One region of the Undibacterium sp. WLX3042 genome, then DNA from elsewhere that is predicted to be linked to it. Evidence: predicted binding sites of a transcription regulator. Region 1 holds the regulator's gene; the other holds the start of a gene.
The links. Region 1 encodes sigma-54, which starts transcription at its own class of promoters, with help from an activator protein. Its sites were predicted from a motif close to TGGCANGNAANCTGCTTT; they were not measured.

Region 1 (8,136 bases):
GTCTGTTCGGCAAAGCAGCGATCAAAAAGGTATAAGGAATAAAAATGAACAAGAAAACCTTAGCTTTTTCCATACTCGGCATTATTGCCCTGATACTGTTTCCGACCGTTGTACATAACCCGTATTACATACACCTGGCTGAAACGATATTAATTTACGCGATTCTGTTGTTCGGTCTGGACATCGTCGTCGGTTACACTGGTCAGGTGTCCTTAGGACATGCTGGTCTGTTCGGTATAGGTTCGTACACAACAGGTGTGCTGTACTTCAAACTCGGTCTGCCTATTCTGGTCGCTTTGCCTGCCAGTATCGGTGTGACTGCCATTTTTGGTGCCCTGCTGGCCCTGCCTGCATTGCGCGTCACCGGTCCTTATCTGGCGATGGTGACACTGGCATTTGGTACTATCATTCAGATTCTGATCAACGAAATGACATTCCTGACCGAAGGCCCGATGGGTCTCAAAGTTGCGAAGCCAATTCTGTTCGGTCAGAAGCTCGGAGAGGTCGGCTATTTTTATCTGGTCGCCGCCATGATGGTATTAGCGCTGATCGTAGTGCATCGTATTTTGCGTTCGCATCTCGGCCGTGCGTTTCAGGCTTTGCGTGACAGCCCGATTGCGTCTGACTGTATGGGCGTGTCGGTGTACCGTTACAAAGTGTATGCGTTCGTGATCAGTGCCGCACTGGCAGGGCTGGCGGGTAGTCTGTATGCGTATTCCGAAGAATACATTTCGCCGAATACCTACAACTTTGAACTGACGATCATGTTCTTGCTCGCAGTGATCATGGGTGGCCGTAAATCACGTATCGGCTCTTTGCTAGGTGCTTTCATTGTCGTGATGCTGCCTTCGCTGCTGGCGGATATTGAACTGTTCCGCAAGATCGCCACTGCCGCTGCAGTGATTGGACTTGCTGGCGCTGCCTTCACGATTGCGAAGGGACGTAAAACGGCGAAAGAATTACTGGTGCCGGTGGCTGCGGTGGTCGGTATGGCGATCTTCTCTTACAAGCTGGAAAATATCACTGACTGGCGTCTGACGGTATTCGGTCTGATGACGCTGTTCGTCGTGTATTACCTGCAAGATGGTATCGTAGGGTTCGTCAATTCTTTGCTCGGTAAAGGCCCACGCCATTTAATGGCAAAAGCCGGTGAGCTGAGTGGCGGTGAAGATCTGGCGATCGTCAAAGCGAACGGTGAACGTGTCGGCGTGTTGCTGAGTGCGCGTCAGTTGCTGATGCAATTCGGCGGTCTGAAAGCCTTGAATCAGGTCGATCTGCAAATCGCCAAAGGCACGGTACATGGTCTTATCGGACCGAACGGTTCCGGGAAGAGTACCATGATGAACGTGCTCACCGGTATCTATAAACCGACCGATGGTGTCGTTGAATTCAGTGGCAAAGTGATTTCCGGCACCACACCTTCAGAAATCGCGCTGGGCGGCGTGGCACGGACTTTCCAGAACGTGCAACTGTTCGGTGAAATGACGGCGACAGAAAACGTGCTGGTCGGCTTGCACAATACCTTCCGCAGCAATGTGTTTGATGTGATGATACATAGCCCGCGTTACCTGCGTGAAGAGCGCGCAGCGCGTGCACGGGCTGCAAGTATTCTTAACTTTGTCGGCCTGGCTGATCTGGCAAACGAAGAAGCGCGGAATCTGCCTTACGGCAAACAGCGCCTGCTGGAAATTGGTCGTGCACTAGGTCTGAATCCGCAGTTGCTGTTACTCGATGAACCAGCGGCAGGTCTTACCGCACCAGACATCAAAGACCTGATTGCGATCATTCGTAAAATCCGCGAGCACGATATCACCATCATATTGATTGAACATCACATGGACGTCGTGATGTCGATTTGCGATACCGTGACCGTGCTCGATTTTGGTCAGAAAATTGCTGAGGGCAAGCCTGCCGAAGTACAGGCAGACCCGAAAGTAATCGAAGCGTATCTCGGTGGCAGCGTCAGCGATGACCTGGGGTCTGCTGCCCCATCGACCGCCACCGCCTGAGGAGATCAGTATGTTAAGTATTTCAAATTTACACGCGGCGTATGGCAAGGTGGAAGTCTTGCATGGCATTTCGCTGGACGTACCTAAGGGCAAAGTGGTGACGCTGATCGGCTCGAATGGCGCAGGTAAAACCACGACTATGCGGGCGATTTCCGGCATGCTGAAACCGAAACAGGGGACAGTCACCTTGCATGGTAAAGATGTGACCGGTTTGGATTCGCATAAAATCGCGCGTGCTGGCCTTGCCCATTCACCCGAAGGCCGTCGTGTGTTTGCGACGATGTCGGTGACAGATAATTTATTGCTGGGCGCATTTCCACGTTTCACACGTTCGCGTCCGCGCGGTGATATCGAAAGCGATCTGCAGCAGGCGATGGAATTATTCCCGCGCCTGCGTGAGCGCCGCCATCAACTGGCCGGTACTTTATCCGGCGGTGAACAGCAAATGCTGGCGATGGCACGCGCCGTTATGCTGAATCCGGAAGTGATATTGCTGGATGAGCCATCGATGGGACTGGCGCCTATCCTGGTCGATGAAGTGTTCCGCATCATCCAGCGACTCAAGCAGGAAGGGCGCACCATGTTGCTGGTCGAGCAGTTTGCGGCAGCCGCACTCGCTGTTGCGGATTATGGCTACGTCCTCGAAAACGGGCGCATCTCTGTGCATGGTCCGGCCGATAAATTGCAGAACGATCCGGCAGTGAAAGCAGCGTATCTGGGTGGTGGCTCACATCATTAAATGAAGTAAGTCAGAAGTCAAAACGAAAGAGGGGGAGTGCATATACTCCCCCTCTTTTTTATAAAATAGGTCTATTGTCAGCAGAAAATAAGGGTGGTTTACATATACTGGGGGGAGTATATTTGATGCTCAGAATGGAATTTCCTGATACTTCGTTGCTTGATTTGTCGTGATCTGTTGCTGAAACACGGATGCGATAGAAATACAGCCACATTTTTTAAGCAGCGTTCCATGAAAAAGCGCCCATCACTTTATTGCGTGATGGGCGCTGCTGTGCTGATGCCAGCAAAAACGTACTGGCAAATCTGTCAGTAAATCTGTAAGTGAAATTGCTTTAAAACCTGTCCGCTATTAACCCTGCAAATGCCGCAGCGGATGTGCGTACGCCGGCCATACTTCGGTGAAGAATTGCGCGATCTGTTCATGACTCACATCGCGCAGATGCGCAGGCGACCATTGCGGCATATTGTCTTTATCAACGACCAGGGCCCGCACGCCTTCCAGCACTTCGCCATGTTTGAAGCAATGGCGTACCATGGCGCGTTCCATGCGCAGACAGTCCGCCACATTCTGACGTGCGCCGCGCCGCAGTTGTTCGAGCGTGACGCACATCAGTAAAGGCGAACGTTTCTCCATCGTGACCAGTGTTTGCTGAGCAAATGCATCGCTGTTGTTGCTTAATTTTTCTGCGATGGTCAGCACATTGTTGCCGCTGAAAAACTGATCGATCAAGGCGCGCTGGCTGGCAAGTTTACTGCTGGCCGGATCAGCCTGCGATGCAAATGGCGCAGCAAATTCACGTATCGCCAGGCGTATATCTGCCGCTTCGGTACGCTCCAGCATGGTCAGTAATGCTGGCAGTTCAGATGTTGGGATATAGACGTCAGCGAGGCCTGCATATAAGGCATCGGCAGCGGCAATGATGTCGCCAGTCAGACCGAGATAAGTACCGATTTCACCCGGTGTTCGCGACAGGAAATAACTACCGCCGACATCCGGAAATAAACCGATGTTCACTTCCGGCATCGCCATTTTGGTACGTTCGGTCACGATACGCAGACGGCAATTTTCACCTGCCTGCGCAATGCCCATACCGCCACCCATCACCACACCATTCATCAACGCGATGTAGGGCTTAGGGTAAAAATGTATCAAATGATTTAACGCATATTCTTCGGTAAAAAAATCTTCGAGCAGGGCGCTGTCACCAGTTGGCGTAGCGGTGCCGACGTCATAGAAAAAGCGGATGTCGCCACCGGCACAAAATGCTTTTTCACTGCTGCTGTGTATGAATACGGCACGGATAGTTGTATCGTCGCGCCACGCCAATAATGTGGCGGTGAGTGCGCGCACCATCTCCAGTGACAGAGAGTTCAATGCTTTCGGACGGTCGAGAGTGATGTAGCCGATCTGATTTTTAACGGAAGTGATTACGTATTCGCTCATGTAGATACCATTAACATAGTCGTGACAGGGCAATCATTTTATTCCTGTTTGCACTTCGTCAGTACGACAAAAATAACAAAAAACAGATAACAAAAAAGGACGCTGTTGGCGTCCTTGTTTTCGTGTTCCGTAAATAACGGGAGGCGGGCGATTATGCCGATGCCGGATCAGGGATATGTTTGATCGCATCGCGATCGTGACCCTGAACTTTATCTTTATGCTTGATCACCTGACGATCCAGTTTATCAATCAGTGTATCAATCGCAGCGTATAAATCATGCGCCAGACTTTCAACGTGAATATTTTTACCACTGATATGCAGGTCAATGTCGGCTTTATGTCGTTTCTCTTTTTCGCTCAGCTTGTCGACGGTCAGCGTGACGGTCAGATCAATGACCTGATCAAAGTGACGCCGGATACGTTCCAGCTTGGTATGTACATATTCACGAATGGCAGGAGTGACTTCAACGTGATGTCCACTGATGGTGAGATTCATACTGTGCTCCTTTAGTGATATTGCTTGCTAATAACAATAAGCTCATTTTGATTTTACGGCGTTGAGCTAAATCATATATAGCAATTCAAACCGTGATTACAAGGACTGCTTACAAAGATTTTCGCAAACTGACTGGCGGTATTTTCAGGGCTTCACGGTATTTGGCTACGGTCCGTCGGGCAATTACCATGCCCTGTTCACCCAGCATGTCTGCGATTTTGCTATCAGAGAGTGGGCTTTTCTGGTCTTCTGCTCCTATCAACTGCTTGATGAGTGCACGTATCGCGGTGGAAGAGGCTTCACCCCCTGTTTCCGTCGCAACATGGCTGCCGAAAAAATATTTCAACTCAAACATCCCATGCGGGGTCAGCATGTATTTCTGAGTCGTCACACGAGAAATAGTGCTCTCGTGCAGACCCAGTGTATCAGCTATTTCGCGCAAAACAAGAGGGCGCATCGCAACAGCACCATGCGCAAAAAAATTACGTTGTCTTTCAACTATCGCTTGTGACACCCGTAAGATTGTTTCGAAGCGCTGACGCATATTTTTGATCAGCCAGCGTGCTTCCTGTAACTGGGTTCCAAGTCCTGTTTCGCCGCGATTCTGCCGCATGATGTTGGCGTACATACTGCTCACGCGCAGTTTCGGCATCACATCCTGATTCAGTAACACTTGCCAGCCATTACCATTTTTTCTGACGATCACATCCGGTACTGCATAGTCTGAGCTGCTGGTGGCAAATGCGATACCTGGCCGTGGTTCGCATTGCCGTATGACTGCCTGCGCTTCGCGCAAATCTTCATCATCGCAGTCGAATATTTTTTTTAATTTTGTGAAGTCTCTTTGTGCAAACAAAGTCAGCTGTGTTTCCACCAGTGCCAGTGCAAGACGGCGGGTAACAAAAGGAATTTTCGGCATGCGCCTGATCTGTATCGCGAGACACTCTGATAAATTTCGCGCACCGACACCCGGCGGATCAAAACTCTGCAGCATCTTCAGCGCGAACGATAATTCCTCTTCGTCTATTAATAATTCGAGTGGCAGACCAGCGTGAATTTCTTCCAGACTTTCTGTCAGGTAGCCGTTATCATCGAGTGTGTCGATGATCAGTTCCAGCAATGCGCGGTCGCGTGCTTCCCTGAGCGTGAGGCGCATTTGTTCCAGCAGATAGTCACGCAGGCTGATGTGGGTAGATTCGAGCTGAGGCCTGCCTTCATCTTCATCGGCGTTAGCTGCACCGGAAGGCGCATCGTTAAAACTCCACTCTTCTTCGTTGGCACTGATGCTGTCGTTGACCGGCACATCAGCTTCGACAGCAGCATCTTGTGGCGCGGCGCTTTCAGAAGGCGTGATGCTTTCCATGCCTGCATCCGGCGTCGTACTTGTATTGTTGATGGCGCCATCCGCCAGCAGGCGGACCGCATTATCCATAGGGTCATCGACACGCTCCAGCATAGGATTTTCTATCAGCAGCGTTTCCAGTTCCTGATGCAGTTCCAGCGTTGACAGTTGCAACAGCCGTATCGATTGCTGCAGTTGAGGCGTCAGCGCAAGATGCTGAGAAGTACGTAGTTGCAGGCTTTGTTTCATAATGCGTCCCGTTACATCCGGAAATGTTCTCCCAGATAGACGCGTCGCACAGACTCATTCTGAATGATGTCGTCGGGTTTGCCGCTGGCTAATACCGAGCCTTGATTGATGATGTAGGCATGGTCACAGATACCCAGCGTTTCGCGGACATTATGATCGGTGATCAGCACACCGATACCGCGTTCTTTCAGGAAGCGGACGATGCGTTGAATCTCAATCACTGCAATCGGATCGACTCCGGCAAAAGGTTCATCGAGCAGAACAAAACGCGGGTTCGTCGCGAGTGCGCGCGCAATTTCGACACGACGTCGTTCACCGCCCGATAAAGCCAGCGCCTGACTGTCACGGATTTTTTCTATCTGCAGATCGGTCAGCAAGCTGTCCAGACGTTGCCGGATTTTTTTCTCGGATAAAAATTTTCCATCTTTGTCTTTTTGCAGTTCGAGTACAGCGCGGATATTTTCTTCGACCGTCAGTTTACGAAACACTGATGCTTCCTGAGGCAGATACGACAGACCGAGGACGGCACGCTGATGTATCGGTAAATCCGAAACATTCGTATCGTCGATATTGATTTCGCCGGCGTCGGAAGGTACCAGTCCGACGATCATATAAAAAGAGGTGGTTTTACCTGCGCCGTTTGGTCCCAGCAGCCCGACGACTTCGCCGCTTTTTACCAGCAGCGATACATCGCGCACAACTTGTCGTGCACCGTAGCGTTTTTGCAGACCTTTGACGGTCAGCGTGCTGTCTTTTGATCCCATCTTAATTTGCCTGTTTCTCAGTTCTTGGTTGTATCGTGGTTTTGATGCGACCGCCTCCTGACACTGCCTGACCTGAGCTGGAATTGACGCCGACAAAGACATCATTTTTACTATCGTAGGAAAGGAATTCTCCTTCTTGTTGCTGTGTGACTTTGTTTCCGTCGAGATAGCGTATTTGTGCCCTGGACAGGAATTTTACGAATTCTGTTTTTTCATCGTATTCCGCTTTTTCGGATTCGCCTTCCACCCAAAGATCTGGCCCGCCGTCGCGCTTCTGACGAAACGTGATTTTTGCGCCAGGTTTGGCGGTCAGTACAACATGCTGGAATTCATCGGCACTTTTTGTAACAACAGCTTTTTCTGCTCTGACTTTCAGTGTGCCGCGGACGACCACGACATCACCTGAAAACGTACTGACATTGGTCTTGCCATTATTTAAAAACTGGTCTGCTTCTATCGTCATTTCTTTGAGACTGTCTGCTTTTTCAGCGTGAACGCTGGATACGGACAGTAAAGCCATCAGGGCTAACATCCATGAGCTCAACGCAAGATGCACTGTTTTTTTTTCGGGGCGCATGTTTACTCTCTGTCTTGTCTGTGTTGTTGATGAATGTTTTTTCATTTATGTTTGAACAGGCGTGCATGCACTTTACTGAGCAGACGCAATTCCTGATTCGCATTGTTCGCGATCATACCGGTCGCATCGGTTTCGCCGTTATCCGTGATCAGTCTGATGCGTTGGTCCGTCCTGACGATGTCGGAGTCCGGCAGTAACTGCAGATATTCTGTTTCTACCCGCATAAAACTGGAGTTGATTCCTTGTGGCCTCTCTACTCTTACCTGATCATAAAGATGCACCACATCTTCGGTACGTTTTGGGGACAGCACCTCAGATTTCTGTTCCACAACCGCACGCGCTGCATTAATCGTGATCGGTGTGCGCTGCGTATCGAAGCTGCTGATGCGCGGCTCTTTGATATCGTACTGATCCGTGCGCGGTAAATGCACCAGGCTTTGTCCGGTCACGTGATAATTTGCCTTGCCGTTATTCGAGAGTTTGATGAAATTAAAATTCTCGACGTAATAATCCG
Region 2 (8,136 bases), 1.1 Mb from region 1:
GTCTGATTGCAATAGTCGGACGGGATTCATAATAAAAATCACTGGCCGTCGGCACCAGAAAATTGCTGGCATCGTAAGCGCCACGTAAAAATACCAGCAACAGACGGTTTTGCGTAGCTGGTGCCGCAAGTAACTGACTACTGTAAGTAATACCCGGCAACGCAGCCATACTGGCCAGGCACTGTAATAATTGGCGACGATTCATGTTGATTTTCATCCGGTCTGCTTGTTCATCATATGCTCAGTTGTCGATCGCTGTACCCGCGCTTATTTGCTAACGGCGCATCATTTCCGGCGAAGCGAGAAATAAGGTACTCCACTCTGCGGGTGTGGCTGCCTGTTGTAATGTCTGTTGTGTATCCTTGCTGAATGTCTGTACCCAGTTTTTGACATACTGGGAGCTTGCAATGGCTGGCGTACGTGGTTTTTCTGTTGAAATCTGCTGATCTGTTTTGAAGAGTGCAGGCGTGCCATAGGAGATACTGCGGGCGACATCAAAGCGGACTGTCATTTGTCCGGGGCTCGCCCAGGCGCTTTCTGTCATGGCGTATCCGTCAGGCGTCTGTCTGCCATTCAATGGCTGCCCCATCATATTGAGCCAGTTGAGTAGTGGCGTCGCGTTGACGATGCAGCTTCCATCATACGCGAGTCGCATGGAAGACACTGCGTAATGCACAGGGTCTTTGAACTTATGCCCCAGCGAGGCAATAAATTCCTGCGAGTCAAACATCGTACGCAAGGTGACAGGAATATCGCCGTCGCTCTGCAGAAAGCTGTCAGCCATTGCTTGTATCAGGTTTTCTGACGGCGTGTCAGAGACGAAATACGTCGCCAGTTTCCGGCTGATAAAACGCGCTGTCGCTGGTTGCCGGCTCAGCAGTGTCAGCGTTTCCTCAACTTCACTGATACCGCGACCTTTGATGTTGTTACCTAATATTTGCTTGTTGCCAAAGTCGTGTCGCTGCGGATTGAATTCAAACAAACCCTTGCGCACATAAAATTTACTTAATTCAGCCTTCATTCGAGGTGTGTCCGTACCCAGATTGACGCCGACCCCAGTCAGCACCCGTGCCAGTTCCTGCACATCTTTCTGGGTATAGCCACTATTGACGCCCATCGTGTGTAATTCCATTAATTCACGGGCATAGTTTTCGTTAATGCGGCCATTGGCATTATGTTCGTTATCCAGATAGCGCAACATCGCCGGGTGATACACGGTGGCTTTGAGTAATTCGCGGAAATTACCCAGAGCATGCGGGCGTATCGCGTGTTCCTCAAAATCACCGACCATGGCCCTCAGATTATGTTTGCCCGCGTGAATGTTGAAATGATTCATCCAGAACCATGTCATTTGTTCCTGCAACTGATTCGGTGAATAGATGTCGCGTAAAAGCGAGCGCGTCGCCGCTTCTTTGGTCAGACGGTTCAACTCTTGCTGATACTCTTTCCGCAGGCTGTCATCGGTGCCTTTTTGCTGTTCGGCGACGATGCGCTTGTGTTCCAGTTCTCTGACGATATTCTCTATCGGTTGCTGTGAAATCGTCAGCGCGCTGATTTGCGCCTGCACTGTTGGCGGTACGACGCTGGTCCGTCCACGCAGCTGCTGATCGAGGAACTTGTCCATGCCAACCGCTTGCAATTGTTGATAAGCAGAGAAGTTATTACCCCAGGTCAACCGATTGAGCAGCAGCTCTGGCTGGACGTTTGCTTTAGTAAAAGTATTACCGCTCGGAGGAAGAAAGCGGGATGGGCCTGCGTCAGTCACCCGGTTTGTCGTGGGTGACGTGGTACATCCCGACATCGCAAAAACAAGAATCAGCAGCGGGCATAACACCAGCAGGCGCTGTAAAGGTGAGTCGCTCATCATGAAAGTCACTTCTCCGGATCCTATCGATGTGTATCAGCATACAACGGATTGTCCGGTGATTGGATGACTGGTAAGTGACGAAATGCAACCGAGTGTGGCGTTACATCAGGAAACGTCACAGATCATACGATGTTGTCACTCTCGTCCGGCAGACTTTCCAGCGGCGAGCTGTCAGTCTGATCCTGATCAAAATAGCCGGGGAGCAGGCCGCCGTCAGCATTGTTGAGATTGGCCGTTGAGGAGTTGTCTGCGATGGCCTGATGCGAATTACCGTTCAACAGATGGCTGATGCCCTGAAACAAAAAGGCGCCGGCAGCGACACTCGCGGCTGTTGCGGCGACGGTTCCCAGCATACTGCCACCGGTATTACCGAAAAAACTGCTTGCAGGCGCTGTTGCAACGGCAGTTGGCTGGCTGACAGGTGCGGCTGCCATCGCCGGATAGGCCGCTAACGGTGCACCAGTGACAGAAGTCGCGGTATTGGATGGGATGTTTAACGGGCGGCTGCTGGCGCTATTACCCCAGCCGCTGGCGGCAGGATCGAGAAACTGTGTAGGTGCCGCCTGATTATGTGTGGCGTTGAGCGCCTGTTGCTCGCGCAAATCTGCCTGCAGGCTGGCGATCTGGCTGTTCGCATTTGCCAGTGCCTGTTCCAGTAATAGTGCACGTTGCACTAAAAGGTAGCTTGCATCGGTTTGCTTGCTGACTGCCTCGTTGATCAGGCTGGCAGCTTGCGGGTCTTTGACCACGCCTTGTACCTGAACCAGCTGGGCGAGAAAGTTCTGCAGAATCTGCATTTCCTGAGGTGACATATTTTTCTCCTGAAAAAGCACTATGTGCACTATCTGGTTATGACATGGCTTTTTTCAATGCACGCTATGATTTAATGCTCACGCAGCGCGCGCCGGTATTGTATTGCCTCTGCGACATGGGCAGAATTGATCTGATCTGCAGCAGCCAAATCAGCAATCGTACGGGCGACTTTCAGCACACGGTGATAGGCGCGCGCCGACCAGTTAAATTTGCTCATGGCATTTTTCAGTAACTGATCTGCATTCCCATCAGGGCGGCAGTAGGTATCAATTTCTGTGGTGGAAAGTAAATTATTGACCTTGCCTTGCCGCCGTTGCTGGCGTTCAAATGCGGCTTCTACCCGCTGCGCCACGATTGCGCTGGATTCTCCGCTTGCTTGTTTCAGCAGATCCTCATGCGGTAGTGCCGCTACCTGAATCTGTAAATCGATACGATCCAGCAAAGGGCCGGAAATTTTATCCTGATAACGGGCAATACTGTCTGGCGTGCAGCGGCATTTGCCATTACTATGGCCGAAGTAGCCGCAAGGACATGGATTCATGGCAGCGATCAGCTGAAAACGTGCCGGAAAATCGGCTTGCCGGGCCGCGCGGGAAATGGTGATGTGCCCGGATTCCAGCGGTTCCCGCAACACTTCCAGAACACGTCGGTCAAACTCTGGAAGTTCATCAAGAAATAAAACGCCCTGATGCGCCAGTGATATTTCACCCGGACGCGGCGTACCGCCACCGCCAACCAGTGCCACGGCAGAAGCAGTATGGTGCGGAGCACGGTAAGGGCGCGATTTCCACTTATCGATAGAGAAACCTGACGTCAGGGATTGTACCGCCGCCGATTCCAGTGCCTCCTGGTCTGTCATTGATGGCAGTATTCCCGGAAAGCGGGCAGCCAGCATGGATTTTCCTGTCCCGGGTGGGCCGACCATCAGTACAGAATGACTACCTGCAGCGGCAACCTCAAGCGCACGTTTTGCCTGTAACTGGCCTTTGACTTCGGAAAAATCAGGATAGGCGCGACTTTGCATCGCAGCCTGCGGACGATGCCTCTGCAACTTGTTTTCTTCGGCAATCGCAGCGAAGTGTGCACAAACCTGGAGCAGGGAGTCGGCAGGATAAATTGCCGCGTCCGTTACCAAAGCAGCTTCATCGGCATTAGCTCTGGGTAAAATAAACGCGGGTTCTGTCTGTCCTGCTGTCGTGCTTTTACAAATCGCAAAGGTCATTGCCAGTGCACCGCGGATGGGGCGCAATTCACCTGACAGTGATAATTCACCTGCAAATTCGTATTGTTCCAGTGCATCTGCGGGAATTTGCCCGGATGCTGCAAGTATGCCCAGTGCAATAGGTAAATCGAAACGACCGGATTCTTTAGGTAAATCTGCCGGTGCCAGATTGACAGTGATTCTTTTTGCCGGGAATTCAAAGCGGGCATTTTGTAATGCGGCTCTGACGCGGTCCTTCGACTCTTTGACTTCTGTCTCAGGGAGCCCAACGATAGTAAAAGCAGGTAAACCATTGGCCAGATGGACCTCCACCGTGACTTGCGGAGCATCCATCCCATTGAGTGCGCGACTTTTAAGAACCGCCAGCGACATATCCCGAGCGCCCTGTTATTCCGTTATCTGTGCTTCTAATGCGGCGACACGTGCTTCCAGCGCTTCCAGCTTGCTGCGGGTCTTTGCCAGCACTTGTGCCTGTATATCGAATTCTTCCCGCGTGACCAGATCCAGTTTGGAGAAGCCCTGAGTCATGATGGCTTTGACATTTTTTTCTATGTCTTTGGCCGGCGAGTTTTCCAGAGCCTGACTGATTTTTGCCTGTACATCACTGAAGAAATTTTGCTTATCCATAATATTCCTGCCTGTATTTTTGTGTGAGATTGTTGTTGCACTCTGCTAGTGCGAAAAAAGTACAGCGATAAAACACATCGCTTGCCCTGCGTCAAAACAGTGCGGCGGGCGGTAGCCAGCATGTTATGCGGCTTGTTTGCATGCAGCGGAAATCATAACGTAAAGCCGGTGCCATGCCCACCAGAGCGTTCTTCTCATTGTATTCCTATAGCGGATTGTTATGCCCTTATTCCATTAATGCGAACGGGCTGTACACGAAAAATTACAGTTGGCACGACTTCTGCTAATAGTGAAGCGTTCGTAACTTTCCGAAGTTCATTTCCTGCAAAGCCACGAACGATCTTCTGGCTTTGCGTACCACCGGTGGTTGATGAAGTGAGTTCAGTTCAGTTTTTTTATTTAAATCGATGTTGACTATATACAAGGGGAAGCATAATGAAAAAATCAGTACTCGCCGCTGCAGTGACCGCAACTTTGTTAAGCAGTTTTGCATACGCAGATGAACCAAAACCAGACAATGAACTGAGTTTTAACATTGGCGTTGCCAGTGAATATCGTTATCGTGGTATTGCGCAGACACGTCTGGAGCCGGCATTACAAGGCGGTGCGGATTACACCCACAATCCTAGTGGCTTTTACGCCGGTACATGGTTATCGACCATTAAATGGGTGAAAGACGCAGGTGGCAGTGGCGATGTCGAATGGGATATTTACGCTGGTAAGAAAGGCGAGATCACGAAGGATGTCAGCTATGACGCCGGTGTTCTGACTTATGTCTATCTGTCAAACGGTCTCGACAAGGTTCCGGGGTTTGTTGATGCGAATACGACTGAAATTTACGGTCAGATCGGCACTGGACCTGTGTACGCAAAGTATTCTCACTCTGTGACGAATCTGTTTGGCTTCGTCAATAGTAAGAACAGTGGCTACCTGGATCTGGGTGCAAACATTGAGTTGCCGGATGCGTATACCCTGAATTTGCATGTCGGTCGCCAGATGATAAAAAACAATTCAGCGTCTTCGTATACCGACTGGAAGGTGGGCGTTACAAAAGAATTCTTTGGTGTGAATTTCAGTCTGGCCGCAGTTGGCACCAATGCTGACAAAAAACTGTATGTCACGCCAGCAGGCAAATTTACCGGCAAGACCACTTTGTTGTTGACTGCTGTAAAAACTTTCTGAAATGAGAGAACAACATGAAACTGATTACTGCCATTATTAAACCGTTTAAGCTCGACGAAGTCCGCGAAGCTTTATCAGAAATGGGTGTGCAAGGAATTACCGTGACTGAGGTCAAAGGTTTCGGTCGTCAGAAAGGACATACCGAGTTGTACCGTGGTGCTGAGTATGTCGTCGATTTTTTGCCGAAAACAAAAATTGAAGCGGCTGTCGATGATGCGATTGTGGATCGCGCGATTGAGGCGATTGAAAGCGCTGCACGTACCGGAAAAATCGGTGACGGCAAGATTTTCGTCTATGACCTGCAACAGGTTGTGCGTATTCGTACCGGCGAAACCGGCAACGACGCACTCTGATTGGCACACTAGGGAGTTCATATGAAAAAAGTACTGAAGAGTATGCTGGTTGCGGGCGCATTTCTCGCATCCATAGGAATGACAGCGATGGCGTGGGCTGACGATGCTCCGGCCAAAGCAGATGCGATTGCCGCATCTGCGGTTGCCACCAGTGCCTCGACACCCGCAGTGACGGAGGCGGCGACTGCTTCGGCGGCGGCAACTGCGCCAGCGGTGGCTCCGGCTGCAGCGACCGCATCAGCACCAGAGGCAGCGGCGACACCAGCGCCTGTTCCGAATAAAGGTGACACTGCATGGATGCTGGTTGCGACGTTGCTGGTGATTCTGATGACATTGCCGGGTCTGGCATTGTTCTATGGTGGTCTGGTTCGCTCTAAAAACATGTTATCGATTCTGGTGCAGGTATTCATGATCTTTGCCGTGATCGTCGTTTTATGGTGCATCTATGGTTATTCACTGACCTTTACTGAGGGCGGCAAATTTATCGGTTCGTTTGACCGTCTGTTCCTCAACGGAATCTGGGACCCAGCCAAGGCGTCATTCTCGACTGCCGCAACGTTCAGTAAAGGCGTCGTGATTCCTGAGTTTGTCTATGTCGCGTTCCAGGCTACTTTTGCCGCAATCACTTGTGCGCTGATCATCGGTGCATTTGCGGAACGTGCAAAATTCGTCGCAGTATTGTTATTCGTGGTCTTATGGTTCACCTTCAGCTATCTGCCAGTCGCGCACATGGTTTGGTTCTGGACTGGTCCAGATGCGATTAAAGATGCTGCAACGCTGGCCACAGAAACAGCCAAAGCCGGTTTCCTGTTCCAGAAGGGTGCACTCGATTTTGCCGGTGGCACAGTGGTTCACATTAATGCTGCAGTAGCAGGTCTGGTGGGTGCTTTCATGATTGGCAAACGTGTCGGTTACGGTAAGGAATCGATGGCGCCACACTCCCTGACGATGACCATGATCGGTGCTTCCTTGTTGTGGGTGGGCTGGTTTGGTTTCAATGCTGGTTCAGCGTTAGAAGCGGGTGATATTGCAGCGCTGGCATTCATCAATACTTTGCTGGCAACGGCAGCAGCGACAGTGTCATGGGTCTTCGGTGAATGGATGTCCAAAGGTAAGCCATCTATGTTGGGTGGTGCATCCGGTGCAGTTGCTGGTCTGGTTGCGATTACACCAGCATGTGGCTTCGTCGGACCTATGGGGGCATTAATCATCGGTCTGCTGGCAGGTATCGTCTGCCTGTGGGGTGTGAATGGTTTGAAACGTCTGATCGGTGCGGATGATTCTCTGGATGTCTTCGGTGTGCACGGCGTCGGCGGTATTCTCGGTGCGCTGCTGACTGGCGTATTTGCTTCGCCATCCTTGGGCGGTCAGGGTATTGTTGATTACGTTGCGAATAAGATGTCTGCTGATCCGTACTCCATCATCGATCAGGTGATCACACAGGCAACAGCGGTCGGCGTCACGATTCTGTGGTCGGCGGTGGTTTCCGTGATCGCGTACAAACTGGTTGATCTGGTTGTAGGTCTGCGTGTACCGGAAGATGAAGAACGTGAAGGTCTCGACATTACCAGCCACGGTGAGTCTGCCTACCACTCTTAATACAGGAATGAAATTGTTGTAGTAACGCTAGTATCCTCAGTGCATGAAACAGAGCGCATGCGACTGATTTACAAGCGGTTTGGCCACACAGCCAGACCGCTTTTTTTTATTTGAACTGGCGCTGACGGTGTGCCGGCAAGCATAAAAAAACACCGGCAACGATGCCGGTGCTTTGGATGCAGCCTGAAAAAAAGCTTATTGAAAACGCTTATTTTGTTTCAGCAGGGCGAACGTATGTCCAGAGGCGCGCAAGGTCGGCCGCGCCATCCGTACCCTGAATGGATTTAAACACTTCCAGTGCTTTGTCGCGATTGCCCGATTGCAGGTAAGCCATACCGAGGTGAAGTTTTGCCTCATCGACCGATTTCAGCCCGCCTTTGGCAATTCCCTGTTCCATCAGTGCAATGCCTTTTTCTGCCTGCGCATTGATCACGTAGTTATAACCAATGTTCACCAGACCGGTACCGGTTTTA

Region 2: a site for sigma-54 is predicted at 4,799-4,816, ahead of ACPAOP_RS06180 (TorF family putative porin). Genes of this name have one in related genera too.

Annotation. Positions count from the first base shown of each region.
Region 1 is NZ_CP186698.1:318,359-326,494, reverse strand. It holds gene ACPAOP_RS01455 (branched-chain amino acid ABC transporter permease) at 1-35, shown strand, start outside; gene ACPAOP_RS01450 (ABC transporter permease subunit) at 45-2,009, shown strand; gene ACPAOP_RS01445 (ABC transporter ATP-binding protein) at 2,020-2,748, shown strand; gene ACPAOP_RS01440 (enoyl-CoA hydratase/isomerase family protein) at 3,100-4,194, opposite strand; gene hpf (ribosome hibernation-promoting factor, HPF/YfiA family) at 4,346-4,690, opposite strand; gene ACPAOP_RS01430 (RNA polymerase factor sigma-54) at 4,800-6,281, opposite strand; gene lptB (LPS export ABC transporter ATP-binding protein) at 6,293-7,045, opposite strand; gene lptA (lipopolysaccharide transport periplasmic protein LptA) at 7,047-7,622, opposite strand; gene lptC (LPS export ABC transporter periplasmic protein LptC) at 7,664-8,136, opposite strand, start outside.
Region 2 is NZ_CP186698.1:1,370,291-1,378,426, forward strand. It holds gene ACPAOP_RS06155 (DUF1501 domain-containing protein) at 1-205, opposite strand, end outside; gene ACPAOP_RS06160 (DUF1800 domain-containing protein) at 275-1,864, opposite strand; gene ACPAOP_RS06165 (DUF2076 family protein) at 1,990-2,679, opposite strand; gene ACPAOP_RS06170 (YifB family Mg chelatase-like AAA ATPase) at 2,751-4,274, opposite strand; gene ACPAOP_RS06175 (accessory factor UbiK family protein) at 4,290-4,529, opposite strand; gene ACPAOP_RS06180 (TorF family putative porin) at 4,965-5,711, shown strand; gene ACPAOP_RS06185 (P-II family nitrogen regulator) at 5,726-6,064, shown strand; gene ACPAOP_RS06190 (ammonium transporter) at 6,086-7,663, shown strand; gene ACPAOP_RS06195 (tetratricopeptide repeat protein) at 7,872-8,136, opposite strand, start outside.